4 regions of the Agrobacterium sp. O3.4 genome follow, and region 2 is predicted to be linked to each of the others. Evidence: predicted binding sites of a transcription regulator. Region 2 holds the regulator's gene; each other region holds the start of a gene.
What was found. Region 2 encodes LexA, which represses DNA repair genes until DNA is damaged. Its sites were predicted from a motif close to TGTTCNNNNTGTGTTCNG; they were not measured.
Positions count from the first base shown of each region.

Region 1: the regulator LexA is predicted to act here: its motif matches at 5,646-5,663, upstream of M0412_RS11455 (YifB family Mg chelatase-like AAA ATPase).
Region 3: the regulator LexA is predicted to act here: its motif matches at 7,144-7,161, upstream of M0412_RS21320 (ATP-dependent helicase).
Region 4: the regulator LexA is predicted to act here: its motif matches at 2,707-2,724, upstream of M0412_RS09110 (energy-coupling factor ABC transporter ATP-binding protein).

Region 1 is NZ_JALPZP010000001.1:2,356,337-2,364,375, reverse strand. Features, by position in the region: gene M0412_RS11485 (extracellular solute-binding protein) at 1-718, shown strand, start outside; gene M0412_RS11480 (ABC transporter permease subunit) at 802-1,770, shown strand; gene ugpE (sn-glycerol-3-phosphate ABC transporter permease UgpE) at 1,782-2,624, shown strand; gene M0412_RS11470 (sn-glycerol-3-phosphate import ATP-binding protein UgpC) at 2,635-3,735, shown strand; gene M0412_RS11465 (cupin domain-containing protein) at 3,846-4,358, shown strand; gene gshB (glutathione synthase) at 4,600-5,559, shown strand; gene M0412_RS11455 (YifB family Mg chelatase-like AAA ATPase) at 5,744-7,276, shown strand; gene cysK (cysteine synthase A) at 7,494-8,039, opposite strand, start outside.
Region 2 is NZ_JALPZP010000001.1:1,204,481-1,212,519, reverse strand. Features, by position in the region: gene lpxB (lipid-A-disaccharide synthase) at 1-562, shown strand, start outside; gene gltA (citrate synthase) at 675-1,964, opposite strand; gene M0412_RS05835 (ComEC/Rec2 family competence protein) at 2,272-4,707, shown strand; gene M0412_RS05830 (glutathione S-transferase family protein) at 4,727-5,404, opposite strand; gene lexA (transcriptional repressor LexA) at 5,818-6,540, opposite strand; gene M0412_RS05820 (VOC family protein) at 6,753-7,634, shown strand; gene kdsA (3-deoxy-8-phosphooctulonate synthase) at 7,634-8,039, shown strand, end outside.
Region 3 is NZ_JALPZP010000005.1:241,979-250,017, reverse strand. Features, by position in the region: gene M0412_RS21340 (glycosyltransferase family 9 protein) at 1-1,639, shown strand, start outside; gene M0412_RS21335 (glycosyltransferase family 9 protein) at 1,691-2,821, shown strand; gene M0412_RS21330 (FkbM family methyltransferase) at 2,846-3,871, shown strand; gene M0412_RS21325 (methyltransferase domain-containing protein) at 4,002-4,748, opposite strand; gene M0412_RS21320 (ATP-dependent helicase) at 4,954-7,020, opposite strand; gene M0412_RS21315 (prolyl oligopeptidase family serine peptidase) at 7,405-8,039, shown strand, end outside.
Region 4 is NZ_JALPZP010000001.1:1,872,265-1,880,303, forward strand. Features, by position in the region: gene aroC (chorismate synthase) at 1-16, shown strand, start outside; gene ribB (3,4-dihydroxy-2-butanone-4-phosphate synthase) at 108-1,208, shown strand; gene M0412_RS09105 (winged helix-turn-helix domain-containing protein) at 1,474-2,670, opposite strand; gene M0412_RS09110 (energy-coupling factor ABC transporter ATP-binding protein) at 2,784-3,464, shown strand; gene M0412_RS09115 (energy-coupling factor transporter transmembrane protein EcfT) at 3,461-4,093, shown strand; gene M0412_RS09120 (biotin transporter BioY) at 4,099-4,662, shown strand; gene M0412_RS09125 (histone deacetylase family protein) at 4,688-5,623, shown strand; gene M0412_RS09130 (exodeoxyribonuclease VII small subunit) at 5,626-5,880, shown strand; gene M0412_RS09135 (pirin family protein) at 6,180-7,103, shown strand; gene dxs (1-deoxy-D-xylulose-5-phosphate synthase) at 7,203-8,039, shown strand, end outside.

The sequences.
Region 1 (8,039 bases), 1.2 Mb from region 2:
CTTCTTCTCCCGCAACAACATCCAGTTCGCCACCAACAATAACGGCTACGACAGCGTCACCGACACCAAGCTGAAGCTTACCGACCCGAACCTCGTCATGATGTTCGACAAGCTGAAGGACTGGAAGGACAAGGGCCTGTTCGCCTATTACGGCGCCGGCTGGAACGACAACCAGAAGCCGTTTGAAGAAGGCAAGGTTGCTTTCTGGATCGGTTCTTCCGGTTCGTTCGGTGGCCTGCAGAAGACGGCAACCATGCCGTTCTCGGCAACCTTCCTCCCCTACTGGGGCTCCATCAAGGGCGCTGGCACCAACTCCTTCATCGGCGGCGCTGCCCTCTTCGCAATGTCCGGCAAGTCCGAAGCCGAAAACAAGTGCGTGGCTGACTTCTTCCAGTTCCTGACCTCGCCGGAAATCCAGGTCTTCTACCACAAGGCAACCGGTTACGTCGCCATCACCAAGGCGGCTTACGAGAAGGCCAAGGCTGAAGGCTTCTACAAGGAAAAGCCGGTCGCCGAAGTCGGCATCCAGCAGCTGTCGCTGCCGGGCGGCGAATGGTCCAAGGGTTATCGCCTCGGCTTCTACCCGCAGATCCGCGCCGTCATGGAACGCGAATATAACCGCATCTTCTCCGGCGAAGTCACGCCGAAGGACGCCTTCGACATCATCGAGAAGGAAGGCAACGACCTTCTGGCCCGTTTCGCCAAGACGGCCGGCTGATCGATCTTTTCGAAACCAATGATCGTTGTCGAGCCTCCTTTCCGACGGAAGGGAGGCTCGCTTCTGGATAAGGAGGCGCAAGCGTGGCCTATACATCGTCTCAACCGCGCCGGTTTTTATCCGGCTGGTCCGCAAAGGCTGGAAAACCCGCCAAGCCCGCTGAAGCCGGCATGAAGCGCGTACAGTTCTCCTCGTCCTTCGTACCCTATCTGTTTCTGGCGCCGCAGCTCGCGGTGATTTTCATCTTTTTCTACTGGCCGTCCGCTCAGGCCATTCAGTCCTCGTTTTATCTCGAAGACCCTTTCGGGTTCGGGGCTTCATTCGTGGGCTTCGCCAATTATTCGGACGCGATATTCAATCCGGAATATCTCAACATTGCCAAGTTCACGGTCGTTTTCACTGTTCTGGTGACCTTCTTTTCACTGGCGCTCGGCCTTTTACTGGCCGTCAAGGCGGATGCGGTCATTCGCGGCAGTTCGACCTACAAGACATTGCTGATCTCCGTTTATGCCATCGCGCCGCCAGTCGCGGGCCTCATCGGCATGATGTTTTTCGACCAGCATATCGGCCCCTTCGTCAAGATGGCGGCGTTTTTCGGCTGGGACATGAAGGTTGGCCTCAATTACTTCGACACGGCCTTTGCCATGGTCGTCGTCGCCGTGTGGAAGCAGATCCCCTATAATTTCATCTTCTTCCTGTCTGGCCTGCAAGGCGTGTCCGTCGCTGTACGTGAGGCCGCCGCCATTGATTGCCGCTCTGGCTTTCGCCGGTTCTGGACGGTCATCATGCCGCTTCTGGCGCCCACCGCCTTCTTCCTGCTGATCATCAACATCACCTATTCCCTGTTCGATACGTTCGGCGTCATCGACGTAATGGTGAAGGACAAGGCGGCCAATAACCCGATCACGCTGGTCTACAAGGTGTTTCTCGACGGTTTCCGCGGCAATGACATCGGCGGTTCTTCTGCCCAGTCCGTCATTCTGATGCTGGTCGTCTTCGTCCTCACCATCATCCAGTTCCGCTTCATCGAGAAGCGCATCCATTACAATTGAGGGAAAAGACGATGTACAAGACAAAACCCCTCGACCATCTGGTGCTGATAGCAGGCGCGCTGTTCCTGATATTGCCTGTTGTCGTGGCTTTCATGACATCCACGCATACGGCGGCGGAAATCCATCGCAGCGGCCTGGCGATCATTCCGGGCGACAATTTCGTCGAAACCTATGAAAAGGTCCTGACCCAGAAGGGCGGCTTCACCGGGCAGATTACCGGCCTCAACATGGTGCTCAATTCGCTGATCCTCGGCATTGGTTTTGCCGTTGGCAAGATCGTGCTGTCGATGACGGCGGCCTATGCGATCGTCTATTTCCGCTTCCGCTTTGCCACACTCGCCTTCTGGATCATTTTTACGACGCTGCTCCTGCCGCTTGAGGTGCGCATCATGCCGTCCTACGAGGTGATGAGCAAACTTGGCCTGTTGAACTCCTATACCGGCTTGATCGTGCCGCTTCTGGCGTCTGCAACTGGCACCTTCTATTTTCGGCAGTTCTTCAAATCCATTCCGGAAGAATTGCTGGAGGCCGCCCGTATCGACGGGGCAGGGCCGTTCAAATTCTTCATCGATGTCATCATCCCCCTTTCGCGCACCATGATGGCGGCGATCTTCATCATCATGTTCGTTTATGGCTGGAACCAGTATCTCTGGCCGATGCTGATGACGACGGATGAGAGTTTCTTCACCCTGATGCGCGGCATCAAGTCGATCCTGCAGGTCTGGGTTGGTTCGCAAATTCCCGATTACAACGAAGCTTTCGCGCTCGCCGTTCTGGCCATGCTGCCGCCGGTGCTGATCGTCATCGTATTCCAGCGCTGGTTCATCAAGGGCCTCACCGAGAGCGATAAATAAGGAGACCGAAATGGCCGCTATAGAAATCAGTCAGGTCTGCAAGGATTATCATGGCGGCGTGCGCGCCGTGCATCACGTCGATATCGACATCAGGGATGGTGAGTTCATCGTTCTCGTCGGCCCCTCCGGCTGCGGCAAGTCAACGCTCCTGCGCATGGTTGCCGGGCTCGAGGACATCTCCGAAGGCACGGTGAAGATCGGCGACCGGGTGGTCAACCAGGCTGATCCCGCCGACCGCGATATTGCCATGGTGTTCCAGAATTACGCGCTTTATCCGCATATGTCGGTGCGTCAGAACCTGGAATATGGGCTTAAGAACCGCAAGACGCCGAAGACGGAGATCGATGAACGTGTGGCCGAAGCCGCCCGTATGCTGCAGCTCGAACCCTATCTGGATCGCAAACCGCGCGCCCTTTCCGGCGGCCAGCGGCAGCGTGTCGCCATGGGCCGTGCCATCGTTCGCAAACCGGCTGCCTTCCTGTTCGATGAGCCTCTGTCTAACCTCGATGCCAAGCTGCGCGTCTCGATGCGCGGTGAAATCAAGCGCCTGCAAAAACGCCTCGGCACCACCTCCATCTATGTCACCCATGATCAGCTAGAGGCCATGACGCTGGCTGATCGTCTGGTAGTGCTGAATGGCGGCCGCATCGAACAGATCGGCGCGCCGCTTGATGTCTATCACACCCCCGCATCCACCTTCGTCGCCAGCTTCATCGGCTCTCCCGCCATGAACCTGCTGAATGCCGAACTGCATGGCGATAGCCTCGCCATCGGTCCGTCACTGTTTGCACTGAACGGTTTTGCCCCCGCTTCGGGGTCGGTGACGGTGGGCATGCGGGCGGAGGATTTCCGCATTGCCGCGGCGGGCGAGCAGGGCCTTGCGCTGCGCGTCGATTATATCGAGGAGCTGGGTTCGCAGCGCCTCGTGCATGGCATGATCGGCGATCAGAACCTGACAGTGGCTTTCCCGCCGGATGTCGAGGTTCCGGCTGCATTGTCGGTAACGATAGCGCCGGAAAAACTGCACTTCTTCTCCAACGAAACCGGCAAGCGCATCGCCGGTAAGGCGGAGCAGGTCCAGGTACAGTCCGCTCAGCTGGCAACGGCCTGATCACGTCGGAAGAAATCGGCGCGATGACTAAAATTGCGCCGATTGTCAAAACCGCTTTGTTACGATCCCGATGATAGAAGACCTCCAATATTTCACGGGGGTTTTCTCATATGTCGTTCAAAATGATGTTCGCGGCGGCTGCAACCATGGCGATCCGCACGATGCCAATATTGCCGGCCTATCTGCGCGGAGTAAAAGACGAGGCCGTTGTCAGCGCATCCTGCACCGATCTGCGACTTCAGCCAGCCCCCATCAATCCTGACTGGATCATCTCCGGCGATCCCCAGGCGCGCGCGGCCGATCATTCCCGAAGCGGTGACCGCGCTTCCAGCACCGCCATGTGGGATTGCACGGCCGGTGAATTCCGCTGGTTCTTCGGCTGGGATGAAACCGTCTATATTCTGGAAGGCGAGGTGCATGTGACGGCCGAAGACGGTTCGGTCAGCATCCTGCGGGTTGGCGACGTCGCCTATTTCCGGGCGGGAACATGGGCCACCTGGCGGGTGGATGACTATGTCCGCAAGGTTGCCTTCATGCGTCGTCCATTCCCCCGGGCGCTGGCGCTGGCCTATCGCGTCAAGAACAAGCTGTTTTCCGGCAGTTCCTACAAGCTGGCGGCCTGAAACGGTAAAACAATTCAAACGACGGGGCCTTCCGGCTCCGTCGGGGGAATTGTGAAGGTTCAATAAAACTCACACAAAGCACCGCTTGCAGCAGTTGCGTTTGAATGGTCGCTGCCCTACATCTTCAGGGTTTTCTGAAGCATTTCCGGGTCTCTCCCGGGCTTGCCGGGAAGCTTGAAAAGACGGGACAATGGGCATTGTGGGCCGCAGGGCATCCCTATGCTGCAAGAGGAACATGCGCATGGCGAAGATCAAGAACGTCGCGATCCAGATGGATCATGTCTCCGGCATCAACATTGCCGGTGATTCCACTTTCGCCATGAGCCTTGAGGCGCAGGCGCGTGGATACCGGCTGTTCCACTATACGCCCGACCGTCTTTCCATGCGTGACGGCAAGATTTACGCCACCGTCGAGCAGATGGAGTTGCGCGACATAAAGGGCGACCATTTCTCGCTGTCGGAACCGGAGCGCGTTGATCTTTCGACCATGGATGTCATCCATCTGCGTCAGGATCCGCCATTCGACATGGCCTATATCACCTCCACCCATCTGCTGGAGCGTATTCATCCTAGGACGCTTGTTGTCAATGACCCCGCCTGGGTGCGCAACTCGCCGGAAAAGATTTTCGTCACTGAATTCGCTGATCTGATGCCGAAGACCTTGATCACCAAGGACGTGGCCGAGATCGCCCGGTTCCGCAATGAAATGGGCGATATCATCCTCAAGCCGCTTTATGGCAATGGCGGTGCGGGTGTCTTCCATTCGGCGCGTGACGACCGCAATTTCTCCTCGCTGCTGGAAATGTTCGGCCAGATGTTCCGTGAGCCTTACATCGCCCAGGAATATCTGCCTGACGTCCGTAAGGGCGACAAGCGCATCCTTTTGGTGGATGGCGAGCCGGTGGGCGCAATCAACCGCGTGCCGGCGGAAAACGATGCCCGCTCCAACATGCATGCCGGTGGCCGGCCAGAGCCGACGGAACTGACGGCGCGCGAGAAGGAAATCTGCCGCCGCATTGGTCCCGCCCTGCGCGAGCGTGGTTTCCTTTTTGTTGGTATCGATGTGATCGGCGATTATCTCACGGAGATCAACGTCACCTCACCGACGGGCATTCGTGAGGTGCAGAAATTCGGCGGTGCCGATGTGGCAAGCCTGTTGTGGGACGCCATCGAGAAAAAGCGCGAAGCTCAGGATTTCTGAGGCGATTTCCGATCGAACTCCGTTTGTTCCGTGGGTGCAACTAGATACAACTAAAATACATCGCCCGCGTGAAATTGTTCACCGGATGTTCTTGTTTTATTCTTTGCCTTATGGCACGTTGCTTGCGGGTGGCCGCCACAGGGCATGAAGCTCTGATGTCGTGGCCGGTTTGCGGGGGCAGGCCATGGTGGCGAAGGTCAATACGGTTGCATTTCAGGGCATAGAGGGTGTGCCCGTCGAGGTGCAGGTCATGGTCGCACCCGGAAAGGTCGGCATCCAGATCGTCGGCCTGCCGGACAAGGCGGTGGCCGAAAGCCGGGAGCGGGTGCAGGCGGCACTACATGCTTCGGGTCTGGCGCTTCCGGCAAAAAAGGTGACCGTCAATCTCGCGCCTGCCGATCTGCCAAAGGAAGGCTCGCATTTCGATCTTCCAATTGCTCTGGGGCTCATGGCCGCTTTGGGCGCCATACCGGCAGAGGCGCTCGGCCAATATGTGGTTCTCGGCGAACTTAATCTCGATGGCACCATCGGCATGGTCTCTGGCGCGCTGCCGGCGGCCATCGGCGCCAACGCTCTCGGCAAGGGCCTGATCTGCCCGGCTGAAAGCGGTCCGGAAGCGGCCTGGGCCGGTGCCGGCATCGATATCCTTGCCCCGCGCAGCCTCATAGCGCTTGCCAATCATTTTCGCGGCACGCAGCTGCTTTCGCGCCCCGTGCCCGCCATCCGGACCAGTCCGGTCAATCTGCCCGATCTGGCGGATATCAAGGGACAGGAAAGCGCCAGACGTGCGCTGGAAGTGGCAGCGGCTGGTGGCCATAATCTGCTGATGGTCGGTCCACCCGGCTCCGGCAAATCCATGCTTGCCGCGCGTCTGCCGTCCATCCTGCCGCCGCTCGAGGCGGCAGAGCTGCTGGAAGTGTCCATGGTTCATTCCATCGCCGGCCAATTGTCGGGCGGCAAGCTTTCAGACCGCAGGCCGTTCCGCACGCCGCATCATTCCGCCACCATGGCGGCTTTGATTGGTGGCGGGTTGCGCGCCAGACCGGGCGAGGCTTCACTTGCCCATCACGGCGTTCTTTTTCTGGATGAATTCCCGGAATTTTCGCCGCAGGTGCTGGATGCTTTGCGCCAGCCGCTGGAGACGGGTGAATGTATCATCGCGCGGGCCAATCACCGCGTCAGCTATCCGGCGCAAATCCAGCTCGTCGCAGCGATGAACCCGTGTCGGTGCGGCATGGCAGGAGAGCCGGGCTTCACCTGCGCCAGAGGTCCGCGTTGCGTGACCGATTATCAGGGGCGCATTTCCGGTCCGCTGATGGACCGTATCGATATCCGTATTGATGTTCCTGCCGTTTCCGCCACTGATCTCATCCGCCCCGTCGCGTCCGAGCCGAGCGCGGTGGTTGCCGCCCGTGTCGCCAATGCCCGCCTCGCCCAGCAGGAGCGTTATGCGGCGGCGGGGTTTCCTGCCATCCGTACCAATGCCCGCTGCACGACGACCCTGATCGAAAAATATGCCGAGCCGGATGCGTCCGGGCTGCAATTGTTGCGCGATGCCGCAGAACGGCTGAAGTTTTCCGCACGCGGTTATCACCGTATTCTGAAGGTCGCGCGAACATTGGCCGACCTGGACGGCAAACAAACGGTCGGCCGCATTCATGTGGCGGAAGCCGTGTCCTATCGTATCGCGGGTGAGAGGTTGCCGACAGCGGCTTAGAGCCGTGATGTTTGCGCGCTTTTTTGGAAGAGTTTGGAGGCAGCCTCTGAAAAAGCTCCGCCCCTTCTCGATAGGCCGATGCGAAAGCACGATATGAAGCGCATCGCGTGAATTCAGCCGAATGCGGGCGTTCTGAAAGGCTTATGCCGCCAGCGGTACCGGCGGCATGATAAATCTCGATTCCTTGGTCCGCGATCGCGCGTACCGGATGGGGTCGTTAGAGCCCAAGACCTTCGAACAGCGCCGTCGAAAGGTAACGCTCCGCAAAGGAAGGAACGATGACGACGATGTTCTTGCCGGCATTTTCCTCGCGCGCGCCGACCTTGATTGCCGCCGCCAATGCTGCACCCGAGGAGATGCCGACAGGCACGCCTTCGAGCCTTGCCGCGAGACGCGCGATTTCGAAAGCCTCGTCATTGGTGACGGTGACGATCTCGTCATAGATACCGGTATCGAGGATGGCGGGTGCAAAACCAGCGCCGATGCCCTGGATCTTGTGAGGGCCGGGGTTGCCACCGGAGAGCACCGGGCTGTCGGCGGGTTCCACCGCAATGACCTTCACTTCCGGCTTGCGGGATTTCAGAACCTGACCCGTGCCGGTGATCGTTCCACCCGTGCCGATGCCGGAAACGAGAATGTCGACCGTGCCGTCGGTGTCGTTCCAGATTTCCTCCGCCGTCGTCTTGCGGTGAATATCCGGATTGGCGGGGTTTTCGAATTGCTGCGGTATGATGGCGTCGGGAAGCGTCTCGGCCAGTTCCTG
Region 2 (8,039 bases):
AACCACGCGGTTGATGGAGCCATTTCGGGAGGCCGCAAAGGCCTTTGTGGAACGCAACGGTCCAACCCGTTTCGTGCTGCCCACCGTGCCGCGTCAGGAAAACCGTATTCGCGAGCTGGCGGCAACATGGCCGGAAGATATAAGGCCTGAAATCGGCATCGATTCCGCCTTCAAATGGAACGCGTTTGCGCTTGCCGATGCGGCAATCGCCGCCTCCGGCACTGTCATTCTCGAACTGGCGCTTGCCGGCGTGCCGACCGTTTCTGTTTATAAGACCGACTGGATTTTCACCATGCTGAGCAAGCGGGTAAAAACTTGGACGGGCGCACTTCCGAACCTGATTGCCGACTACCCGGTTGTGCCGGAATATCTCAACGAGGTGGTGCGGCCAGGGTCCATGCTGCGCTGGGCAGAGCGGCTTGCATCTGACACAACAGAGCGGCGGGCCATGCTTGACGGTTATGCTTTGGTGCAGCAGCGTCTGCACACCGATGTGCCTCCGGGCGAAACCGGTGCTGCCATTCTGCTCGATGTGCTGAACGGCCGCAGACAGCAAGGCTGATACAGGCTTGGCCGTCTTGGCCACCGGTCGAACGTGTTTATCTTACCGAAATACCCAATAAAAAAGGCCGGCGGATTTTCACCCGCCGGCCTTTGATGTTTTGATTGCCGGTTTAGCGCTTGGAAACCGGAACGTAATCGCGCTTGCCGGCGCCCGTGTAGAGCTGGCGCGGACGGCCGATGCGCTGCTGCGGATCTTCGATCATTTCGTTCCACTGTGCGATCCAGCCGACGGTGCGGGCGAGCGCGAAGAGAACGGTGAACATGGTGGTGGGGAAGCCCAGCGCCTTCAGCGTGATGCCGGAATAGAAGTCGACATTCGGGTAGAGCTTCTTTTCAACGAAGTAGGGGTCGGAAAGGGCGATCTTTTCCAGTTCCAGCGCAACCTGCATGATCGGATCGTCAGAATTGCCGGTGGCTTCCAGCACTTCATACATCGTCTTCTGCATGATCTTGGCGCGCGGGTCGTAGTTCTTGTACACGCGGTGGCCAAAGCCCATCAGGCGGAACGGATCGTTCTTGTCCTTGGCGCGGGCGATGTATTCCGGAATACGGTCAACAGAGCCGATTTCGTTCAGCATGTTGAGCGCCGCTTCGTTGGCGCCGCCATGTGCAGGACCCCAGAGGCAGGCGATGCCCGCCGCAATACAGGCGAACGGGTTTGCACCCGAAGAACCGGCAAGACGCACCGTGGAGGTGGAGGCGTTCTGCTCGTGGTCGGCATGCAGGATGAAGATGCGGTCCATGGCGCGGGCCAGAACCGGATCGACCTTGTAATCCTCGCACGGCACCGCAAAGCACATGTGCAGGAAGTTGGAAGCGTAATCCAGATCGTTCTTCGGATAAACGAAGGGCTGGCCGATATGGTACTTATAGGCCATGGCGGCGATCGTCGGCATTTTCGCGATCATGCGCAGCGAAGCGACCATGCGCTGGTGCGGATCGGTAATGTCGGTCGAGTCGTGGTAGAAGGCTGAGAGAGCACCGACCGTGCCGCACATGACGGCCATCGGATGCGCATCGCGACGATAGCCGGTGAAGAAACGGCTCATCTGCTCGTGCACCATGGTGTGGCGCGTAACGCGGGTGTCGAAGTCCTTCTTCTGCGCAGCCGTCGGCAGTTCGCCGTAAAGCAGCAGATAGCAGGTTTCCAGGAAGTCGCCCTGTTCGGCGAGCTGCTCGATCGGGAAGCCGCGGTGAAGGAGAACGCCTTCGTCACCGTCGATATAGGTGATCTTGGATTCGCAGGAGGCCGTCGACGTGAAACCCGGGTCGTAAGTGAAGGAGCCCGTGTGCTTGTAGAGCGTGGCGATATCGACGACGCTTGGTCCAATCGTGCCTTCCCTTACCGGGAGTTCCACCTGCTTTTCGCCAAGTGTCACTGTAGCGCTTTTTTCCGTCATACTGATCCTCCGAGAACATGCGGGTGGAGGCGTTGAGACACGCCTCGCGGTTAAGCGTCTACCGATTAGCTATATGATCCTTGCGCCGATGCCAAGCTATTCGAAGGTCAAATTGTGCATTGCGGCAAACGCAATTACGTTGCTTGCGGCATTATCGGCCATGGCAATTCAATCTCGGTCAACGCGCGGTTAAAGGAAAGGATTGCAATCCTTCCCGCCGCCCTGCAAACCTGTTTCCGGTGCGGCAGGGGCGCGGCGCGGATTGCTTGGTCAAGGGGAAAAAAAGCATCTCGGATATGCCGAAACGTTGCAGGGTGAGTTGCCCGGCGCGCATGAAATCCTGTTTCCCGTTCACCGTGCCGGCGATCTTGTGGCTTATGATCTGCCCACCCGTGTTGTCAGGCGCAATCTCAAGGCTGTCATCACCGAAAAAGTTGCCGGCTGTGTCGCCGAGGAACGCGCATTCGGCCATGATTTCCTTTTCGTTCCCGTCTTTATCGGCTGCGGCGCGATCCTGTGGTTTTCCCTTGATGTCACGCCGTCCTTGCCTGCTCTCGCCATCATGTTCCTGCTTGCTGCCGGTCTGGCGCTGTTTAGCCGATATAATAACGGCCTGTCGGCGGCGACCTGCAGCGCTGCCGCTTTTCTTCTGCTGGGCATGCTTCTGGCGGATGTTGAAACCCGGCGGGCGGGAACCGTGGTACTGGATACCCCGGTTACAACCACCATCACCGGCACGGTGGTGCGCCGGGAAGTGGATGCGCGCGGTTCCTGGCGATATGTCATTCAGCTGGCTGCGACCGAAGCGCCAGCATTGTCGCGTCCGCCGGCGAGAATCTCGCTGATGTCCCGTGGCGGAGGTGACCCCGTTGCACTTGGCGCGACCATTCAAGGCAAGGCCCGACTGTCGCCGCCTTCCGGCCCTGCTTTGCCGGGTCTGAATGACTTCGCCTTCGCTTCCTATTTCAAAGGTATTGGTGCGACCGGATTTTTCTACAAACCGCCGCAGGCACTCATATCACCAAGGGGCGACATCAAAGTCGAAACGGGCTGGCTGGAATGGGCGGATATGCGGCTTTATGGCCTGCGCAGCGCCATTGCAGAGCGCATCCGCTATGTCATTGGCGGTGACGCCGGAGCCTTCGCCGCGTCCATCGTCACTGATGAGAGACAGGCGATCTCGGCCGATACGATGGAGGCATTGAGGCTTTCCGGCCTTGCCCATATCGTTGCCATATCCGGGCTGAACATGGCACTTGCCGCAGGCATTTTTTTTGTGGGGCTGAGGCTGACCTTCAGCTTGTTTCCCGCTTTTGCGCAGCGCTGGCCCGTCAAGAAGATTTCGGCTTTCGCGGCACTCTTGATGACGCTCGCCTATTACCTGATTTCCGGTTTCGCCGTCTCCGCCGAGCGCGCCTGGCTGATGATGTCGGTGATGCTGATCGCGGTTCTTTTCGATCAGCCGTCGCTCAGTCTCCGGAATGTCGCTATTTCGGCTCTCATCATCCTTGTCTTTTCGCCTTCGGAAATCATGGGGCCGAGTTTCCAGATGTCGTTTGCCGCGACCATCGCGCTCGTATCCACCTATGCCTGGTGGGGCCGCCGGCGCGGCGATCACGAGCGACTGTTGATCGGACGCAGACCGGTATGGATGACGGCGGCGCAAATGGCAGGAACCATCATTGGCGGGGTCATTACCACGTCGCTGATTGGCGGAGTTTCGACGGCGATCTATTCGGCCGAGCATTTCCATCGTGTCACCACCTATGGACTTTTCGCCAATCTGGCTGCCATGCCGCTGATGTCGCTGATCGTCATGCCCTTTGGCCTGCTCGCCATGCTGCTGATGCCGTTCGGGCTCGACGGGCCGTTCCTGAAGATCATGGGTTATGGCATGGCGCTTGTCATCGAAGTCGCCAATGAAGTGGCGTCCTGGGGCGGCAGTGCAGCAACGGGGCGGCCGCATGAGTGGTTCATTGGTCTCGGCTCCGCCGGTTTCCTGCTGCTCACCTTGCTGCGCAGCCGGCTTGCATTGCTTGGTATTCCGCTTCTTGTTTCCGCCTTCGGCCTGTCGGCGGCCACGGCCTATCGCGATGGCCCGGATCTGCTCATTCACGAGGAGGGGGAACTGGTGGCGCTGCTGGACGACGGCAAAGCCTATACGACAAAAACGCGACCGCAGGACTTCGTATACGGCCAGTGGCAAAGAGCACTCCTGTTGCCGGAACAGCCCGTTCCACCGGTCAATCTCAAAGCGGAGGCCGCAATAACCAGTGTAGGATTGACCACAAAATCAAAACTTACGCCGGAGGAGACGAGGGCGGTGACACGGCAGATGACGGCAGCGCTGAAAGATGCGGAACCCGGCGTCTTCACCTGCAGCAAAGGCATATGGTGCGTGGCGCGCGCCGGGAGCGGGGAGTGGATCGTCGTTCTGGAAGACGGCCGGTTTGCCGGAAAAGCCTGCGACATCGCCGATATTGTCGTCGTTTCCCGCAGGACCTCGTTTTCACAATGCCGCTCAGGTGCGCTTCTGCTCAACCGGGATATATTGCGGCGCATTGGTTCGGTGGAAATAAACTTTGCCGACAGCGATCAGCCTGCGGTCGTCGGACGGCTGCGCGCGGCGATTGCCGGGGCGGACAGGCCATGGAGCGAGCACCGCTATTACAACTGGAAAACCGACCGTTTCGAATACGAGGTGCCGGAACCAGTCAGGCAGTTGCTGGCGACACCGCAATGAACGTCGCCAGCATGGATATTCAGACCTTCACACGCAGATCGGCAGTCATTTCACCAATGCCGCCGATTTCCTCCTCATGCGCCGCATCGCGCCAGATCTCATTCAAACCGGCTTCATACCATTCACGCATGGCGGGCAGGGCCAGCAGCCGGTCGCAATAGGCTTTTGCCGCAGGTGAAAGATCAGCGCCATAGGTCTGGAAACGGAACGCGACAGGGCAGAAGAAAGCATCGACCGCCGTGAATTTCTGACCGGCAAGATAAGGACCGCCGAATTTTGTCAGACCTTCGCTCCATAGCGCATCGATGCGCTTTATGTCTGCCGCAAGCCCGGCATCGCCACCCTTCGGCTTGACCCGAATACCGACCGACATCGGATAAAGATTGCGCAGCGAGGAAAAGCCGGCATGCATTTCACTCGCCGCCGAACGCGACCATGCCCGCGCCTGCTTGTCGCCTGCCCAGACGCCCTGGTGCCGTTCTGCGAGATATTCGGCGATCGACAGCGTTTCCCATATCGTCACGCCATCATCGACAAGGCAAGGCACTTTGCCGGTCGGCGAGAAGCTGGAAAAGGCGACACCTTCGCCAAACGGAACAAGTTTTTCATCAAAGGCGATACCCAGAGTGCGCATCAACACCCACGGCCGCAGTGACCATGAAGAGTAGTTCTTGTTGGCGATGTAAAGATCGTACATGGCTTATCTCCCGGATATGACGCGCATTTCTATACCTGTCGGGGCATGATGGAATATCGAAAATAATCCATGGCACTCATAAATCGCGTTGATGAATGGCAGGGGCTTTGCATCGAGTGTCACCATTCGGTGGCAGCGTCAGGCCGGCCGCATCCCGCAAGCGTCAACGACCTCACGCGATCAGAAGTCCACGGCGTACGACGCATTGGTGATAACAGGCCGGTGAGGAGTGCGCGACAAAGATATCCATATGAAACTGGAACTGATCTTTACCAGACGAGATGTATCCGTCTGCGGGAAGAATAGGAGTGCCCGAGACTCACATGGTCAGTCGAACTAAGAAATTGCCGTTATCTTCGACAGGCGCCGCCGCATGACGACACCTGTCTCGAGAGAATGACGGCCAATTCAGATCAATGGTAACGGCGTATAAGCCCGACCAGCTTGCCTTGAATTTTTACCCGGTCAGGCCCGAAGATACGGGTTTCATAAGCGGGGTTGGCGGCTTCCAGCGCGATGGAAGCGCCCTTGCGGCGGAACCGCTTCAGCGTCGCTTCCTCGTCATCCACCAGTGCCACGACGATATCGCCCGGATTGGCGGTATTGCTGTTGCGGATGATGACGGTATCGCCGTCGAAAATCCCCGCCTCGATCATCGAATCGCCCTTAACTTCGAGCGCGTAATGTTCACCCGAACCCAGCATGTCCACCGGTACGGCAACATCATGGGTGTTGTTCTGGATGGCGGAAATCGGCACGCCGGCGGCGATGCGGCCCATGACCGGCACCGTGGCAGCACCACCGAGATCGTTGGCGGGCGCCTTGGGCGCAGGTGCGGGTTCCGGTGCCTTCGGTTTGCCGAGGCTGCCTTCGATGACGCTTGGCGAAAAGCCGCGCTGCGGCCTCGCACCAGGCGCATAGGCCTCCGGTAGCTTGATGACTTCCAGCGCCCGTGCCCTGTTAGGTAGCCGGCGAATAAAGCCGCGCTCTTCGAGGGCGGTTATCAGCCGGTGGATGCCGGATTTGGAAGCAAGATCGAGTGCGTCCTTCATTTCATCGAAGGAGGGCGGCACGCCGGACTCTTTCATTCGTTCATGAATGAAGAGAAGCAATTCCTGCTGTTTGCGCGTGAGCATGAGGAAAACACCCTTGAGAATCGTAGTGGAGGTCGCGAAACAAATACAGAACGAACACTATATGTTCCATATGTGTTCCGCAATCCCCTAAAATTTCGTGAAGCTGCTATCTGTTGTTTTGATAATTTGCCTGAAAGCACGAAATTGTGCTTTTCTGCCGTCCGGACTGTTCCGGCATGGCCATGCCGCATGCGACAGGAGGAAGCAGGGAAATGACGAAACCATACCACATCGACCATCTCGTATTGCCTGTCGAGCACATCGACATTGCGGCAAATCGCCTTGGAAACCTGGGATTTACGGTAGCGCCTGCGGCTCTTCACCCCTTCGGCACGCAGAATGCCTGCGTTTTTTTCGCCGATGGAACGTATCTGGAGCCTCTCGCAATCGCTAACCCGGCTAACTATAATGCATCGATTGATCGCGGAGATGTGTTCACCGGGCGGGACCAGGCCTTCCGGAAACAGGTTGCAGGCGAGGGATTTTCCGCTCTGGTCGCTGCGACACAGGACGCTCGTGGCGATCACGACCGATTCGTAGCCGCGGGCCTCTCGGCCGGGAATGGCTTTGAATTTTCGCGGCCGGTCAAAATGCCGGATGGTTCGCAGAGCGAGGCGGCCTTCCGGCTGGCTTTTGCAGCAGGCGGTTCCGCGGAGGATTTCTTTCTGTTCAGTTGCCAGCGGCTGCAGGCCCTGCCGGGCGACCGCTCAGTGCTGGAGCGCCATGCTAACGGCGTTTCCGGTCTCAGCGAGATCGTCCTGTTTTCCGGTGGTGATGCGAATGCGGTGCGGCTAATCGAAACTGTTTTCGGCTGTGATGGCAAAATGTCCCCGGATGGTGATGTGCTTTTCGCAACCGGCAATGCCCGCATAAGACTGACGCAAAAGCCGGTCTTCGGCGGACATGCCTTTAATATTCCCGAAGAGGGCGGCGGTGGATTGCGCGGCGCAGGCATCGTCTTTTCCGTTCGCGATCTTGCCGTGACAGAAGCGGTACTTGCTGCTAATGGCGTGTCCAGCACAGAAGCGGCTGGCCGGCTGGTGGTGCCCGCAGCACCCGGTCAGGGCGTTGCCTTCGCCTTCGAGGAAAAATGATGAGCGTTACGAACAATCTCAAAGTCACCGCCGGCGATGGCGCCAGCAAGGTCTCCTTTTCCAATACCGAGCGTTTTTCGCTGATTGCCGGCCCCTGCCAGATGGAAAGCCGCGAACATGCCTTCATGATTGCCGGCGTGCTGAAGGAACTTTGCGACAGCCTGGGCATCGGCCTCGTTTATAAATCCTCCTTCGACAAGGCGAACCGCACGTCGCTTTCCGGCAAGCGCGGCATCGGCCTTGACAGCGCGATGCAGGTTTTTACCGATCTGAAGAAGGAATACGGTTTTCCTGTTCTGACTGACATTCACACCGAGGAACAATGCACTATCGTATCCGAAGTGGTGGATGTGTTGCAGATTCCTGCCTTCCTCAGCCGCCAGACCGATCTTCTCGTCGCCGCCG
Region 3 (8,039 bases), on a different contig from region 2:
CGAGTTTATCCTTGCTGGCGCTGAGCGGTATTTAGGATTTTCTTCGGTCGAAACGCGTTACTTTCCAGCAGGTCCAGTTGGAGAGGCCAACACCCAATTCGTGATTGCGGTTATTTCGCAGAAGTCATACGCCGATGTGGAACTTCGTGTCTCGGCTGTTGGCCGGGCAATCAGCTTAATTGCTGGATATGGGGATCTAGAAGCTGGTGTCAATTCTGAAGGAACCTTAACTCACCCTTCCGAAGTGATATCTGCAATGCGGGACTGGCGCAGTCAGTCGAAGATGAGTGCTGATGTGATTGCTGAACTTTCAAGCGCTGCGTTGGAAGCAGGAAGTGTCTCTCATCGCCTCTCGAAAGCGGAGCGTCGTATACGTCGATTGACTTGGCAAGCTGCTATATTCTTGCCGATAACTTATCCGCTGTCGGTGATTATTGCGGGAGCCGCCGGATTGCTGGCGCGTATCAAGGAAAAAAAACGTAAGGGTCGCTTTAACACAAAAAAAAAACTCACGTCTGAACAGCGTGAAACCTCTGATCGGCAGATAGTAACGACATCTCCGCATGCTGGGCATTTTTCCGGTAATGTGGAACTTAGAATACTTATTGTAAAACTCGATCATATTGGCGATTTTATTTTGTCCCTCCCTGCCATTCGGCTCCTTAAGGACGCATGGCCCCATGGGCATTTCACGATTGTCTGTTCTCCCACCAATTCGAGTTTGGCCAAGGCATGCGGCTACTTCGACGAGGTGAAAGAATATAATTTTTTTGCGCAGCTTTCGCAGGATGTTAAGAAGGCTGACATGTCTAAATTTTCCAATATCAGCGATGTGGTTGGTGAGGCCTATGATATCGCAATTGATCTTAGGCATGACCAAGATACGAGACCAATATTAGCTTTTGTCGATGCAAAGATAAAGGCCGGGTACCAGACCCATGGGAAGCAGTTCGTTCCGCTCGATGTCTCGCTTCCCCCAATTCCCGAACGCTCTGGCCTTCACAAAAGCCCTCACAATATCCGCAGGTTAATGCTACTTTGCAGCCACGTAATAAACTCCGTTAAGCCTTTGGTATTCGATGCGGGTGCTGCTCTGATTTCTGCCGGGAACGAAGAGTTCCTTTGGGCTGGAGCAGAATACGCAATCTTAGCACCCGGTGGTGGGACGCTTGCCAAGAAATGGCCAGCTGAGAGATTTGCCGAATTGGCAGTTCGGATAGCCAAACACCACAATCTAAAAATTGTTGTACTGGGTGGTGCGCAGGAAAAAGAATATGGTGAGGCTGTTGCCGGAGCTCTTCCCGAGGGACAGGTATTTGATCTGACAGGAGGGCTGCCGCTTGTCGATATGGCGAAGGTTTCAGCGGGTGCCAGAATATTCGTGGGTACCGATACTGGTGCCACTCAGCTTGCAGCTCTTTTAGGTACCCCGACGGTAGCGGTGTTCAGCGGGGTTGCAGATGTGAACCTATGGCAGCCAGTGGGTGCAAAAGTAGAGATCGTGAGGCGACCAATTCCATGTTCTCCGTGTTACATCGCAAAAATCGAGAATTGCGTACAAGGTCATGCTTGTATGAATGATATTCAGGTGGATCACGTCTACACGTCTGTAAAAAGCTTGATATCTGCAACGAGTTAACGCTATCTGTGGTTGAAATACTATGTGTCGGGACAAAGTAGAGAGTGTGTGGTGGCAGTTTTCAAAGCGCTCGAAAAGAAAATCAGACATGCATATAAAAGACGCAAACTTGCGTCGTCAGGTATTGTTGAAAATGATGATGGAGCGATACTTGTAACAGGCGGACTGGGTGATTTAATAGTGATAGCCCGGTTTATGCGCGATCTTTTACAGCATTTAGGCGGTGGTGAGTTTTCCATTTTTTATAGCTCGCCCACGGTGGCGGAAATGGTTTTCAAAAGTGTCCCCGGATTTAAAGGTGCTTATCCGTCACATTTTTATAAATATGCCAAAGATGTCTGTCTTTATGGGCTCAAGATAAACCAGTTTATATATGTTGAGAAATGGCCAGGCCATCGTGCATTAGCGAAGGCCGATAAGAAAATATATGAACTTGTACGAATACTGGAGGCCTACGAGAAAAAAATTGAGCCGCTTGATGTCGTACGCTCTCATCACCCTTTTCTCGATGGAACTTTAGGTCGGTACGCGGCTATCAAAGGCCGATCCCGAAATGATTTTCTGCACTATGTAACGGGCGTTGGATATGGAGGGGATAAATTAGCTCTCAGTTGCGATGAGACGGTTTTAACCCAACATGATCTAATCGCTGGCAAGTACATAACGATTCACAACGGTTATGATGAGGCAATGCAGGGCCTCCCAGGACGGAGGGCTACAAAGGCATATCCGGGATGGAGCGATGTGATTTCCTATCTTATGGAAAAGTTTGGCGGAGATTTTAAGTTTGTCCAAATCGGTACCACGAAGACGAGCGAGCCTATCTCTGGTGTAGATGTTAACCTGATTGGTAAGACGTCTTTGGCGGAGGCTCTGGGGCTTCTGGCGAATACTGCATTTCATTTGGATAATGAGGGGGGGTTCGTACATGCTGCGGCAGCTTTCGGGAAAAAAAGCTGCGTCGTCTTCGGGCCTACGTCGGTTGATTATTTTGGTTATTCCTCAAATTTGAATTTCGCTCCATTGCAATGTGGGGATTGTTGGTGGAGTGAAAAGACTTGGATGATGGCGTGTCCAAAAGGAGATTTGGCTCCAATCTGCATGTCAGCTTATGATGCAGAGGTTTTGGCGCGAAATATCCATAACTGGTGGGAAAACCAGATTATTTCGCCTAGTGTTTAAGTTTGGCAATTGAGGGGAGTTTTCATGGTGAGAGATGAACGTCGAGAAATAGTGAAAGATTTATCGGATTTTCGAGTTCGAAATTGTATCTCTCTCAAGGCATTCTCTGCTTTGACGCGTATTATCCGCTACTCGGGATACAGTAATGATTTTCCAGCAACTCAGGAGTCTTTTTGGATTCTTCATAGAGATGTGCAGGAGGCGCTACGCAATAACAAGCCGGAGTGGATATATAATGACGAACTCTATGTTGAAATCGACGGAGTGCAAAAATCCGTAACGGTCGATATGCGTAATACCCAGTTTATCGGAGCCGATCTAGAAGTTGCCCATTTCCGTAACGGGTATGAACCAGATATTCTATTTTGTATCGACCGGTTTGTTCCTCATGACGGGGTTTACGTCGATATTGGTGCAAATTGGGGTTATTTTCCAGTGTATCTGTCCACGCGTCCAGGGTTTTCTGGCCAATGTGTAGCGATAGAACCTGCTCCACGCGCGAGTCGCGATCTTCAGCAGATTGTATCGTCGTTGGATATCGATGATAGAGTTTCCACTCATTCGGTGGCGGTATCTGATAGCTCGGGTAAAGTGCGGATATCTGATGAATTATGGACGGGAAATAATAGTATATCTGGGGTTGTGGAAGATGCGTCGCCTGCTTCCGCTGAGGTAGATTGCACGACGCTTGATATTTTACTTCAAGATGGTGAGATTTCTAGAATAGATTTGATAAAAATCGATGTTGAGGGCGTGGAAGACGCAGTTTTGCGCGGAGCGAAGGATACGATTAAGAAATTTGAACCAGTGATTATTTTTGAGAACTGGATCAGCCAATCGGAAGAAAAAACGCTCGCCCCATTCCTTCAGTTAAGCCGAATGTCTCTTGGCTATGAGTTTTTTATCATCGAGATGCGGGAGAAAAGTCAATTTACGTTTTCGCCCGCCTTCATAAAAATCGATACCAATCGCAGAAACTCTTATGAAGATAGACTAAATGTAATAGCGTTGCCGTCCAAGAAATTTGGTTTGCTGTTGGAGAATTTGTGATACTGCCATTTCTGCGCCCCGGTCTAAGATATTTCACAGCCCGGGGCGCGATTATTAAAGGTGAATTTTAAAAAAAAGGTCTTATTTAAGGGCTGGGATTCCTATTTAGTTCGAAACTTTGACAGCAAAGTTACTTTTCGCTTTTTTTTTCTATCTCGCTGATGTTATCTTCTAGATATTTGATACGCTGCCGTGCATCAATCAGTTGAAAATGAATTCTCTGATACACTTTCGCGGCGTCTGTGCCTGCGGCCTCTGGCGGTTTTTCCGCAATAAGATCGCCGACCACTGCCAGAAAATCTGACAAAGGGCTGGCAATCAGTTTTTCATAGATTTTTTGAGGCTCTACGACCGGCTCTCTCTTTTTGGTTGCCTTGATGTTTAGGGAGATACCGACATGCTGACCTTCGTACCTCGGGCACCAGCCGTTGGACGCGTCACTAATATTAGAATTCCACCAATCGAAATCGCTGAAACCTAGCACCTCGAGTATGTCGATTATCATCCCGATCGTGAAGCCGTACCTGTGTTGTTCGAATTTATTTATTCTTCCTCCCACTCCATATATCAATCCTACGACGTGAAAAGCACTATCCCCACTCAACAGCATTCGAAGCAATGCACCCATGTCAGGGATTGCAATTTTCAACTCACCACCAGGTCGTAGGATTCTGGAAAATTCTGAGAACGCCAAAAAGCTGTCGGGCCAATCGATATGTTCTAGTACGTGGCCAGCAACCACCTCAGAACAGGAATTGTTTTCTACCGAAGACATTTTTGTTATGTCCGCGACTATGTCAGGCCTCATCGACGGATCGATATCAACGGTTAAGTAGCCCTCAGGTTTGTAATTCCGGCTGCCAACATACAGTTTCATAATGCGCCCCTCGCATGCAGTATTTAAGATACCTAAAAAATGATATCATAATGACGTTAACCCCCAAGCGAGGTTGCCTCAACGACGGGCGCTTTTTTTTTTCGTATTCTCCCCAACTTCGGTGCATTAGGTAAGCGCTGTGACATATTCAGCTCGATTGCTTTCCATAAAGGTGCCAGCTATGCCCCGGCACATAGTTGCTGCTCTATTTCCACATCGCCCGCATCCGCGCGCCCACATCAATCCGGATCTGCTGCGCGCTGCGCTCCGAAGCTGCGGCCGAAACAACCGGCCATGTCGTCGTTTCGAAGAACTGCAGCAATGTGGCCGGTATGAAGCGGGTTCTTGAGGCGTAGACATGCCGGTCGCCCTGCTGGCTCTGGCCGCCGGTGAAGAAGCGTTGTGGCGTGATCAGCGACAGGCCATCCTTGGCGCGCGTCATCGCGACATAGAGCAGCCTTCGTTCTTCCTCCAGTTCCTGGGTGGTGCCGACGCCAAGGTCGGATGGGATGCAGCCATCGATGACGTTCAGGATGAAGACGGAACGCCATTCCTGGCCTTTTGCCGAATGGATGGTCGACAGGGTCAGGTAATCCTCGTCAAGCAGCGGCACGCCGGCCTGATCACTGGTGGCGTCAGGCGGATCGAGCGTCAGCTCGGTCAAAAATCGTTCTCGCGAGGGATAACCGCTGGCGATCTGCTCAAGCTGTAGCAGATCGGCCTTGCGGGTATCCGCATCCTCATGGATGCGTTCGAGATGGGGCTCGTACCATAGCCTTGCCTGGCCGATTTCGCCTGGCCAGCCGTTTTGGCCCCGTCGCAGGCCCACCAGCATTTGCGTGAAGGCCGTCCAGTCGTCGCCGGTCTTCGGTGGCGGCGGAATTTCGGCAAGGGCAAGCAGCGGCTCGGCGTCTGCAGCGATCGTATCGAGAATGTTACCGGCTTTCTTCGGTCCGATGCCGGGCAGCATCTGCAGCAGCCGGAAACCGGCGACACGGTCACGCGGGTTCTGGGCGAAGCGGAGGACCGCCAGCATGTCCTTCACATGGGCGCTGTCGAGGAATTTCAGGCCACCGAATTTAACGAAGGGGATGTTGCGGCGGGTCAGTTCCACTTCAAGCGGGCCGCTGTGGCTGGAGGTGCGAAACAACACGGCCTGCTGTTTCAGCGTCATGCCGGTCTCGCGATTGGCAAGGACCTGATCGATGATGAAGTTCGCCTGTTCGGTTTCGTCCTTCACCGTCACCAGCTTCGGGCGTTCGAGTGACTGCCGCTCCGTCCAGAGGTTTTTGGTAAACCGCTCACGCGCCAGATCGATGACGCCATTGGCGGCGGCAAGAATCGGCTGCGTTGAGCGATAGTTGCGATCAAGCGTGATGATATCCGCCGCCGGGCTGAAGGATGCCGGAAAATCGAGGATGTTTCGCACCGTCGCAGCCCGGAACGAATAGATCGACTGCGCATCGTCGCCCACCACCGTCAAACCACGGCCACCGGGTTTGAGGGCCATCAGCACCGAAGCCTGCAGCCGGTTGGTATCCTGATATTCGTCGACCATCACATGGTCGAAGCGGTTGCCGATATCGTCTGCCAGGGTAGGATCGCTCACCATCTGCGCCCAATAGAGCAGGAGATCGTCGTAATCGAGCACGTTCTGGACCTGCTTGGCCTCGACATAGGCCGCGAACAGTTGCTTAAGTTCGCTCTCCCAGCTGGCGACCCAAGGATAATGCTGGCGCAGGATCTCCTTCAGCGGCGTCTGGGAATTCACCGCACGCGAGTAGATCGCAAGGCATGTTCCCTTGGTCGGAAAGCGGCTTTCGGTCTTGGAAAATCCCAGCTCGTGCCGGGCAAGGTTCATCAGGTCGGCGCTGTCTTCGCGGTCGTGGATGGTGAAATCGATATTGAGGCCGATCTGTTCGGCATAGATGCGCAACAGGCGTGCGCCGATGCCATGAAATGTGCCGGACCATGCCAGCGCATCGGTCAGGGCACCTGAATTGCTCCCGAGGACATGTTTACAGATACGCTCGACACGCCGCGACATTTCCGAGGCTGCGCGTCTGGAAAAAGTCATCAGCAGGATGCGGCGGGGGTCGGCGCCGTTGACGATCAGATGCGCGACGCGATGGGCGAGCGTATTGGTCTTGCCGGAACCGGCGCCTGCAATGATCAAGAGCGGTCCGGCCGTCTGCCCCTCTGCCAGCCCGACGCCGTGTTCCACCGCCTTGCGTTGTTGTTCGTTCAACTTGTCCAGATAGGCAGCCGCCATGCCTGCAATCCTTGATATGTGGTTGTCCGTCCGTGGATAGCGGTGGAAATGGCCAGCCCTCGAGGCATCGTCTGGCCATTTCCACCGTTCCTGCAATGATTAGCAAAGACTCAAACACCAATCCAGAACAAATAATGAACGCTTCGACGTGATAATCCAAGCCGATGTACCGGCCCCGGCGTCACTGTTTGGCAAGGACCTGATTTTCCCATCAAGATAAGAATAGTAATAAGGAAAATCTCGTACTTAATTGAAATATATAATCATTTATTCTCGTTGCTCTCGCGTTTCCCGTTTCGGCTCGGAAAGGCCTGAACCAGGCCGGAGGCTTGCGAGTTCAATCATCGGCCTTGGGGGAAAAGGCCTGTCTGTTGGGAGGACCAAATGAAAAATCTGAAATTCTGCCTGATCGTCGTAGCTGCCCTTACCACCTCGACATTTGCCTCGGCCGAGCAGAAAGCCGTGAAATCCGATGTCACCATCGCCTCTGACATCAATTACCTGCTTTACACCCCGAAGGATTATGCTGGTTCGGACAAGACCTATCCTCTCGTTGTCTGGCTGCATGGCGGTGACCAGGGTGGCCGCGATGTCGAGAAGCTGCGCACAAGTGGTCTGCCGAAAATGATCGAAGAGGGGCGTGATTTTCCTTTCCTGGTGTTCTCGCCGCAAAACCCCAGTGAGCAACTGCTTTATCCGATCGAGCGTGTTGCAGCCACTCTGCAGTCGGTGGTGGCCGATCATCGGGTGGACCGCAGCCGCATCTACCTGATCGGTTATAGCCGGGGTGGATTTGGCGCATGGTCAATGGCGGAACAGTTTCCGGAGACCTTTGCGGCTGTCGTGCCGATCGCCGGCGGCGGTATCCGGCATTATCTCAACCGCACCAATGAAAAGACCGCCTTCTGGGCTTTCCACGGTGCAAATGACGAGGTGATACCGCTATCCGACACCGTGGTTCTCGTTCAACGCCTTCAGGAGTTGAAACGCAATGTTCGGCTCACCGTGTTCGAGGAGAC
Region 4 (8,039 bases), 670 kb from region 2:
GACCGGCCGGCTTTAGCGGACCGAAAAGTGTGAAGCGGTTTTCGGACAATCCGCTAAAGAAACAAAAAGAGCAACGAACCGTTGCTCTGAAGTGAGGGGATATCGCCATGGCCTATGACCAGAAACGCGTTGTCGACGCCATCCGCGCTTTCGAAGCCGGTGAAATCGTCGTGGTGACCGACGATGACGACCGCGAGAACGAAGGCGATCTGATCATTTCAGCGGTTCACTGCACGCCTGAAAAAATGGCGCTGATCGTTCGTCATACCTCGGGCATCGTCTGCGCGCCAATGCCGCGCGAGGAGGCCAAGCGGCTGAACCTCAACGCCATGGTGGCGGAAAATGACAGCGCCCATACGACGGCCTTCACCGTCAGCGTCGATTTCAAGCACGGCACAACGACTGGCATTTCCGCCGATGACCGCACGCTGACGGTGCGCAATCTCGCTAATCCCAATGTCGGCGCTTCCGATTTCACCCGGCCGGGCCATATATTCCCGCTGATTTCCCGTGAGGGCGGCGTCTTGATGCGCTCCGGCCATACCGAAGCGGCGGTCGATCTCTGCCGTCTCGCCGGCCTGCCGCCCATCGGCGTCATCAGCGAACTGGTGAATGACGATGGCAGCGTGATGCGCGGCCCGCAGGTTCTGGATTTTGCCGACAAACACGGCATGAAACACGTTTCGGTCGCCGATCTCATCGCCTATCGCCAACGCAAGGAAACGCTGGTGGAGATGGAATCCTCCTTCACCATCGAGACGCCCTTCGGACCGGCCAAGGCGCAGACCTATTCCCTGCCCTGGGATCCGATGCAGCACATGGCGGTGATTTTCGGTGATATCAGGGACGGCATTGACATTCCCGTTCGCCTGCACCCCGAAAACGTCGCCGACGACGTGTTCGGCGACCGCCAGCCGGTGCGGCATTATATGCAGAAGATCGCCGAGGAAGGACGTGGTGTCATCGTCTATCTGCGCGAAGGCTCCGTCGGTGTCGGCCAGGTGGCCGGACGCCGCAAGGCGCGTGACCCGGACGAAGCGCATGCCCAGGCCCGTTCGCGCGAAAACGAATGGCTGGAAATCGGTCTCGGCGCGCAGATTCTCAAGGATCTCGGCATCAGCTCCATCAAGCTGCTGACCACCCGCGAACGTCATTATGTCGGGCTTGAAGGCTTCGGCATCCAGATTTCGGCGACGGATATCTGCTGATTTTGGGGTTTGCCTTTGGTTTTCCAGGGCAATTGTGAAACGAGTGGGTGCCCTTGTTTCTTCTCCCCGAGGGGGAGAAGTCCGCGGCAGCGGGATGAGGGGGCGCCCTTGCCGGATTTCGGAGAGCTTGCCCCCTCATCCGACCCTTCGGGCCACCTTCTCCCCGGCGGGGAGAAGAAACACGCGGCGACGCCGGGCTACCTCAGCTGCGAAGATGGCGTCGCGTGGTGGGATGTCACTCTCACAGTGTCCAGAGCGAAAAACTTCAGCTTTCCTCCCGCCAGCCCTCCAGATAATTCACGCTCTCCACCCCCGTAAATTTCGCGAGCCGCGCCAGCTCCGCGTCGAGCTTCTCCAGCCGGCCCGCCGAGGCACGCACGCCCGGTTCCAGCCACAGGCGCCGAACATCCAGCGTACCGCGCTTGCGATCCGCCTTCATGTCGATGCGACCGATCACGCGGTCGCCCTCCAGAAGCGGGAAGACATAATAGCCATATTGTCTTTTCGGCTCCGGCACGAAGACCTCGATGCGGTAATAAAAACCGAACAGACGTTCCGTGCGGTTGCGGTCACGCAGCAGCGGATCGAAGGGGCTGAGGACGCGGACGCGGGATGAGGGTTCCGGCACGTCGGTCAGGTCGGTGGTGAAAGCGGCAAAGGCATAGGACGGGCGGGCACTGTCGCCATCGCTTGCAAGAAGCGAAACCTCACAGAGTTCATCGCGATGGCTTTTGACCCAGTCCCTCGCCTCCTGCGGGGTAACGAGATCGAAAAAGGCGGCGATTTCGCCGTGGGTGGCGAAACCCAGCCGTTTCAGCGCCTGCCGGCAGGCCCAGTCGACAAATTCCGCATGTTCCACCTCGGTTTCGTGATGCTCACCGGGAATGACCCGCTCGGCGAGGTCATAGACCTTCTGGAAATTCACCCGGCCGGCAATCGCCAACTTGCCGGTGTGCCAGAGATATTCGAGCGCGGTCTTGGACGGATGCCAGTTCCACCAGCCGCCGGACTGGTGCCCCTCTTCCTTCAGCTCCCGCGCCAGAACCGGCCCGGTTGCCGCAATGCGCTCCAGCGTTTCACCGAAAGCGGCGTCGAAACCCTCGCCGTGCCATTTGCGCCAGCGCTCCTGAATGATCGGCTCGCGGCGGCGGAAGCGGTGCTTCCAATAGGGATAAAATTCCGTCGGCACGATGGAAGCGTCATGTGTCCAGTGCTCGAACAGCGCGCGGTCCTTTTCCAAAAGCGTGGTCAGATGGTCCCGCCTGTAGGTCTGGTTGCGGGAGAAAATAATCTGATGGTGGGCGCGCTCCACCGTGCCGATGCTGTCCACCTGCACAAAACCGATATCGGTTATCAGCTGCAGCAGGTCGCTCTTGGAAAGCGCCTTGCCGGGCGGCGAGGAAAGCCCCTGCCGCGCCAGAAAAATTCGTCTTGCCGCTTCGTTTGAAACCTTGATCACCATGGAGAAGAAGGTATGACGGCTTTTTCAGGATTGCAATGTTCTTTTTTTGTTCCTTGTTTCACTTCTGTTGATGACGGGGTATAGAACCGGAAAACGAGCGCGAGGATGTAAGCTTGGAAATCCGTTTCGACGCCGCCGGTGTCGCTTTCGAGGGCCGGCAGGCCCTGCAGCCGCTGTCTCTGACATTGACGGAACGGCGTATCGGCGTGATCGGCCTTAATGGTTCCGGCAAGACCACCTTTGCCCGGCTGATCAACGGGCTGAACAAGCCGAGCGAGGGCAAGGTTGCGGTGAACGGTCTCGACACCGTGACGGACGCCAAGGCGGTCTTGCAGACGGTCGGCTTCATCTTCCAGAATCCGCAGAACCAGATCATCCTGCCGATCGTGCGCGACGATGTCGCCTTCGGGCTGAAACGGCTCGGTCTCGGCAAGGCGGAAACCGAAACCCGGATGAAGGCCGTTCTTGCCCGGCTTGGCATTTCACATCTTGAAGAACGGCGCGCGCACGAGCTTTCCGGCGGGGAGCTGCAGCTTGCGGCGCTGGCGGCGCTTCTGGTTACCGAACCGCACATCCTTATTCTCGACGAGCCGACCAACCAGCTTGATCTCAAAAACCGGGCTGTCGTGGAAAAGACCATGGCGACGCTGTCGCAATCGCTCATCGTCATTACCCATGATCTGCCGCTGCTTGAAGGCTTCGACCGTGTGCTGGTTTTCCACGGCGGCGCGCTGATTGCGGACGCCGCGCCTGAAGAGGCGGTGGCGCAATATCTCGCGGCGGTGGCGCGATGAAATCGCTGCACGTTGAAGGCACGGGCGGGCTCTACCGCGTCTCGCCGCGCCTCAAGCTCCTGACGCTGATGGGCTTCAGCATCGCGCTGTTCCTTACCCGCGATCTGTTGCTGCTGGGATGCGCCATGGTTCTCGCCGCCGCCATCCTGCGCGAGACGCGGCTACCCTTCCAGGATATCGGCCTGCGGCTACGGCCGGTGATGCTGACCATCTTCCTCGTCGCGGCCTTCAGCTATCTTTTGCTCCCGGCCCATGATGCGACAGTCAATCTTTTGCGGCTGACGGCGCTGGCGCTGCTTGCCACCGCCGTCACCATCACCGTCAGCATCTCGCAGTTCATGGATGAGATCACGCTTGCCGCCGCCCCTCTCGAAAGGCTGGGGCTGGTCAAGGCTGCCGATATCGGGCTTGCGGTCGGGCTCGTCGTGCGGTTCGTGCCCGAGATCGTCAACCGGTATCATGCGGTGCGTGACGCACACCGGGCGCGTGGCCTGCCCGTGCGGATGGCGACCATCATCGTGCCACTCGTCATTATGACGTTGAAGGATGCCGATGCCATTGCCGACGCCATTGACGCGCGCGGTTTCAGAGGCCAAAGCTTGGCGCCAGATAACCATCCGGAGTTTTGAGCGCCATGACGACCCGCGACCTTGTGCTGATTTCGCTGTTTTCCGCCATCATCATCGCACTCGGGCTTCTGCCGCCGATCACGCTCGGTTTCGTTCCCGTGCCGATCACCGCGCAGTCGCTCGGCGTCATGCTGGCCGGCGTCGTGCTGGGTGCGAAGCGCGGCACGCTCGCGGTACTGCTGACGATCCTGATTGCCGCCATCGGCCTGCCGGTCCTGTCGGGCGGACGCGGCGGTCTTTCGATTTTCACCACGCCGACGACGGGCTTCCTGATCGGCTGGATCGCGGCTGTCTTCGTCACCGGCACGCTCTCGGAAAAACTCGTCAATCGCAGCCAGTCCGCTCTGGCGCAGGGTATTGGTTTCTTCGTCGCCAGCCTCATCGGCGGCGTGGTGGTGCTTTATGCCTTCGGCATCACCTATCTGGCGCTGGTCGTCGGGCTTGGTTTCGAAAAGGCCTTCATGGGTTCGCTCGCCTTCATTCCCGGCGATGCGCTGAAGGCCGTGCTTGCCGCGCTGGCCGGCCGTGCCGTGATGGCCGGTTATCCGCTTCTGCCGCAGCGCGCCTGAACAGACTTTCTTCGGGAGGAAAAGCATGGCGACGCGTTTATACGAACACCCGATCTTCCTGGAGCATATCACGCCTCCCGGCCACCCCGAGCGGCCGGACCGCCTGCGGTCGCTGAACATCGCACTCGAACATCCGAATTTCGAGCGGCTGGAACGGAAGGAAGCGCCGCAGGCCAATGAGGATGCGGTGCTGCTGGCGCATCCGGAAGAGCATCTGCTTTCTGTCATGCGGCAGATCCCGCAAGAGGATGGCGAGATCAACCGCATCGAGGCGGATACCTATGCCTCGCCGAAAAGCCTGCAGGCGGCGCTGACCGGCATCGGTGCAGCAATGGCTGCGGTGGATGACGTGTTTACCGGCGCTGCCGATAATGTCTTCGTCGCCGCCCGTCCGCCCGGCCACCATGCGGAAACCGCCAAGGCCATGGGCTTCTGTCTTTTCAACAATGTGGCGATTGCCGCCCGCCATGCCCAGAAAAAACATGGGGCAGAGCGCGTCGCCATCATCGACTGGGACGTGCATCACGGCAACGGCACGCAGGATATTTTCTGGGACGACACATCAGTGCTGTTCTGTTCCACCCACCAGATGCCGCTTTACCCGTGGAGCGGCGATAAAAACGAAACCGGCGCGAAGAACAATATCGTCAACGCCCCGCTTTCGCCCAACACCGGCAGCGACCATTTTCGTGAGGCCTTCAAATCCCGCGTACTGCCGGCGATTGCCGATTTTTCGCCTGATCTCATCCTCATCTCCGCCGGTTTTGACGCGCATCACCGCGATCCGCTGGCACAGATCAATCTGGTGGGAGAGGATTTCGACTGGGCCACGGGCCGGCTTCTGGAAATGGCCGACAAATACGCATCGAACCGGGTCGTCAGCCTGCTTGAAGGTGGTTATGATCTGGAAGGGCTGGCGGAATCGGCAGCCATGCATATTTTGAGAATGATGAAGGGTTGAATATGACGGAAAATGCCAACACAGCCGATGTCAGCGGTTATTCCTTCGAAAAGGCCGTCGCCGAGCTGGAAAGCATTGTCGCACGCCTGGAACGCGGAGACGTGGCGCTGGACGAATCAATCGCCATCTATGAGCGCGGCGAAGCCCTGAAGAAACATTGCGAGACGCTGTTGAACGCTGCCGAAAAGCGAATCGAGAAAATCCGCCTCGATCGTGCGGGCAAGCCGCAGGGTGTGGAACCGCTCGACGGGGAATGACTGCGTTTAGCGGGAGCGTTTGGACGTGATTCGATAAGGTAGCCACCTCCCGATTCAAACACTCGACGTCATCCTCGGGCTGGTCCCGAGGATCGGCAATGCATTGATTTTCTTGACGTGTTTAGATCCTCGGGCCAAGCCCGAGGATGACGGAGGAGAGGTTTGAAAACTTTCCCCGGCCGTAAGGTGTTCTCACAATGTCGTGTTAACAAGGATCGTTGACGCTGCGTTCGATATCGCGATGCTCCCCTCCCCCTCGGTTATGCTAAACTCCCGCCAGACCATACGAGGAGCTTGCGATGTCCTTCTTTCCCGGCAACGATCCCGTCGCGGGTGATGCTTTTGCCTGCGATGCCATCGAAAACCTGATCATTCCCCGAACCAGTGATATTGGCGGCTTTGCCGTGCGCCGCGCCCTGCCGACCCGGCAGCGGCGGCTTGTGGGGCCGTTCATCTTTTTCGATCGCATGGGCCCGGCGATCCTGAAGGCGGGTGAGGCGCTCGACGTCAAGCCGCATCCGCATATCGGGCTTTCGACTGTTACCTATCTGTTCGACGGCGAAATCAAGCACCGGGACAGTCTCGGCACCGAGCTTGTCATCCGCCCCGGCGACATCAACCTGATGACGGCCGGGCGTGGCATCGTGCATTCGGAACGCACGCCGGAAAATCTCCGCGGCCATCCGCTTTCCATGTCCGGACTGCAGACCTGGCTTGCCCTGCCAGACCATATGGAAGAAATCGCCCCCGCTTTTGCCCACACGGCGAAGGAAGACATGCCGCTGATCGACCTCAAGGGCGCGACCGGCCGGGTGGTAATCGGCGAATTCGAAGGCCTCACCTCCCCGGTTTCGTCCTTTACAGATACGCTTTATGTCGACCTGTCGCTGGAGCCGGGGGTAAAATTCCCCTTCTCCGCCGATCATGAGGAGCGGGCGATCTATATTCTGTCCGGTTCGCTGGATGTTGCCGGTGATATTTTCGCCGCCGATCAACTGCTCGTCTTCCGGCCCGGCGACGACATCACGCTGCAGGCCGGCAGCAATGGCTGTCACATCATGATCTTTGGCGGGGCGGCGCTGAATGAGCGCCGTTACATCTGGTGGAACTTCGTTTCGTCATCAAAAGAACGCATAGAGCAGGCCAAACAGGAGTGGAGAACCGGACGCTTCGACATCGTTCCCGGCGACGAAGAAGAGTTTGTCCCTTTGCCGGAAGGTTGAAATTCTATAGAAGTGTACGACATGCAGGGCTGCACCGTCGGCTTTCGACATGAAAGACGCTCTGGCACGCCCTGCTGACGACAAGAAAAGGCCGAACGATTGACCGGAATGCCACAGACACCATTGCTCGACCGGGTGAATTTTCCCTCCGATCTCAAGGAGATCGACGATCGCGACCTGCCGGAACTGGCAAGGGAACTGCGCGACGAGATGATTGATGCCGTGTCGAAGACCGGTGGCCATCTGGGTGCCGGCCTTGGCGTGGTGGAACTGACGATTGCCATCCATAAGGTGTTCAACACGCCCGAAGACCGGCTGATCTTCGATGTTGGCCATCAATGTTATCCGCACAAGATCCTGACCGGCCGACGGGATCGCATCCGCACGCTGCGGCAGGAAGATGGGCTTTCCGGTTTCACCCGGCGGGCCGAAAGCGAATATGATGATTTCGGCGCCGGCCATTCCTCCACCTCCATTTCCGCCGGTCTCGGCATGGCGGTGGCGGCGGGTCTTGATGGCAGCGACCGCAAGGTCGTAGCCATCATCGGCGACGGCTCGATGTCGGCGGGCATGGCGTTTGAGGCACTGAACAATGCCGGCGCGCTCGATGCGCGGCTGATCGTCATCCTCAACGACAACGATATGTCGATTGCGCCGCCGACGGGCGCGATGAGCGCTTATCTGGCACGCCTCGCCTCCGGCCGCACCTATATGGGCTTCCGCGATTTCGGCAAGAAACTGACGGCCTATCTCGGCAAGACCATCGACCGCGCCATTACCCGCGCCGTGACCCATGCGCGCGGTTATGTGACCGGCGGCACGCTGTTCGAGGAGCTTGGCTTTTATCATATCGGCCCGATCGACGGCCATTCCTTCGATCATCTGTTGCCGGTGCTGCGCAATGTGCGCGACAACCAGAAAGGCCCTGTTCTCATC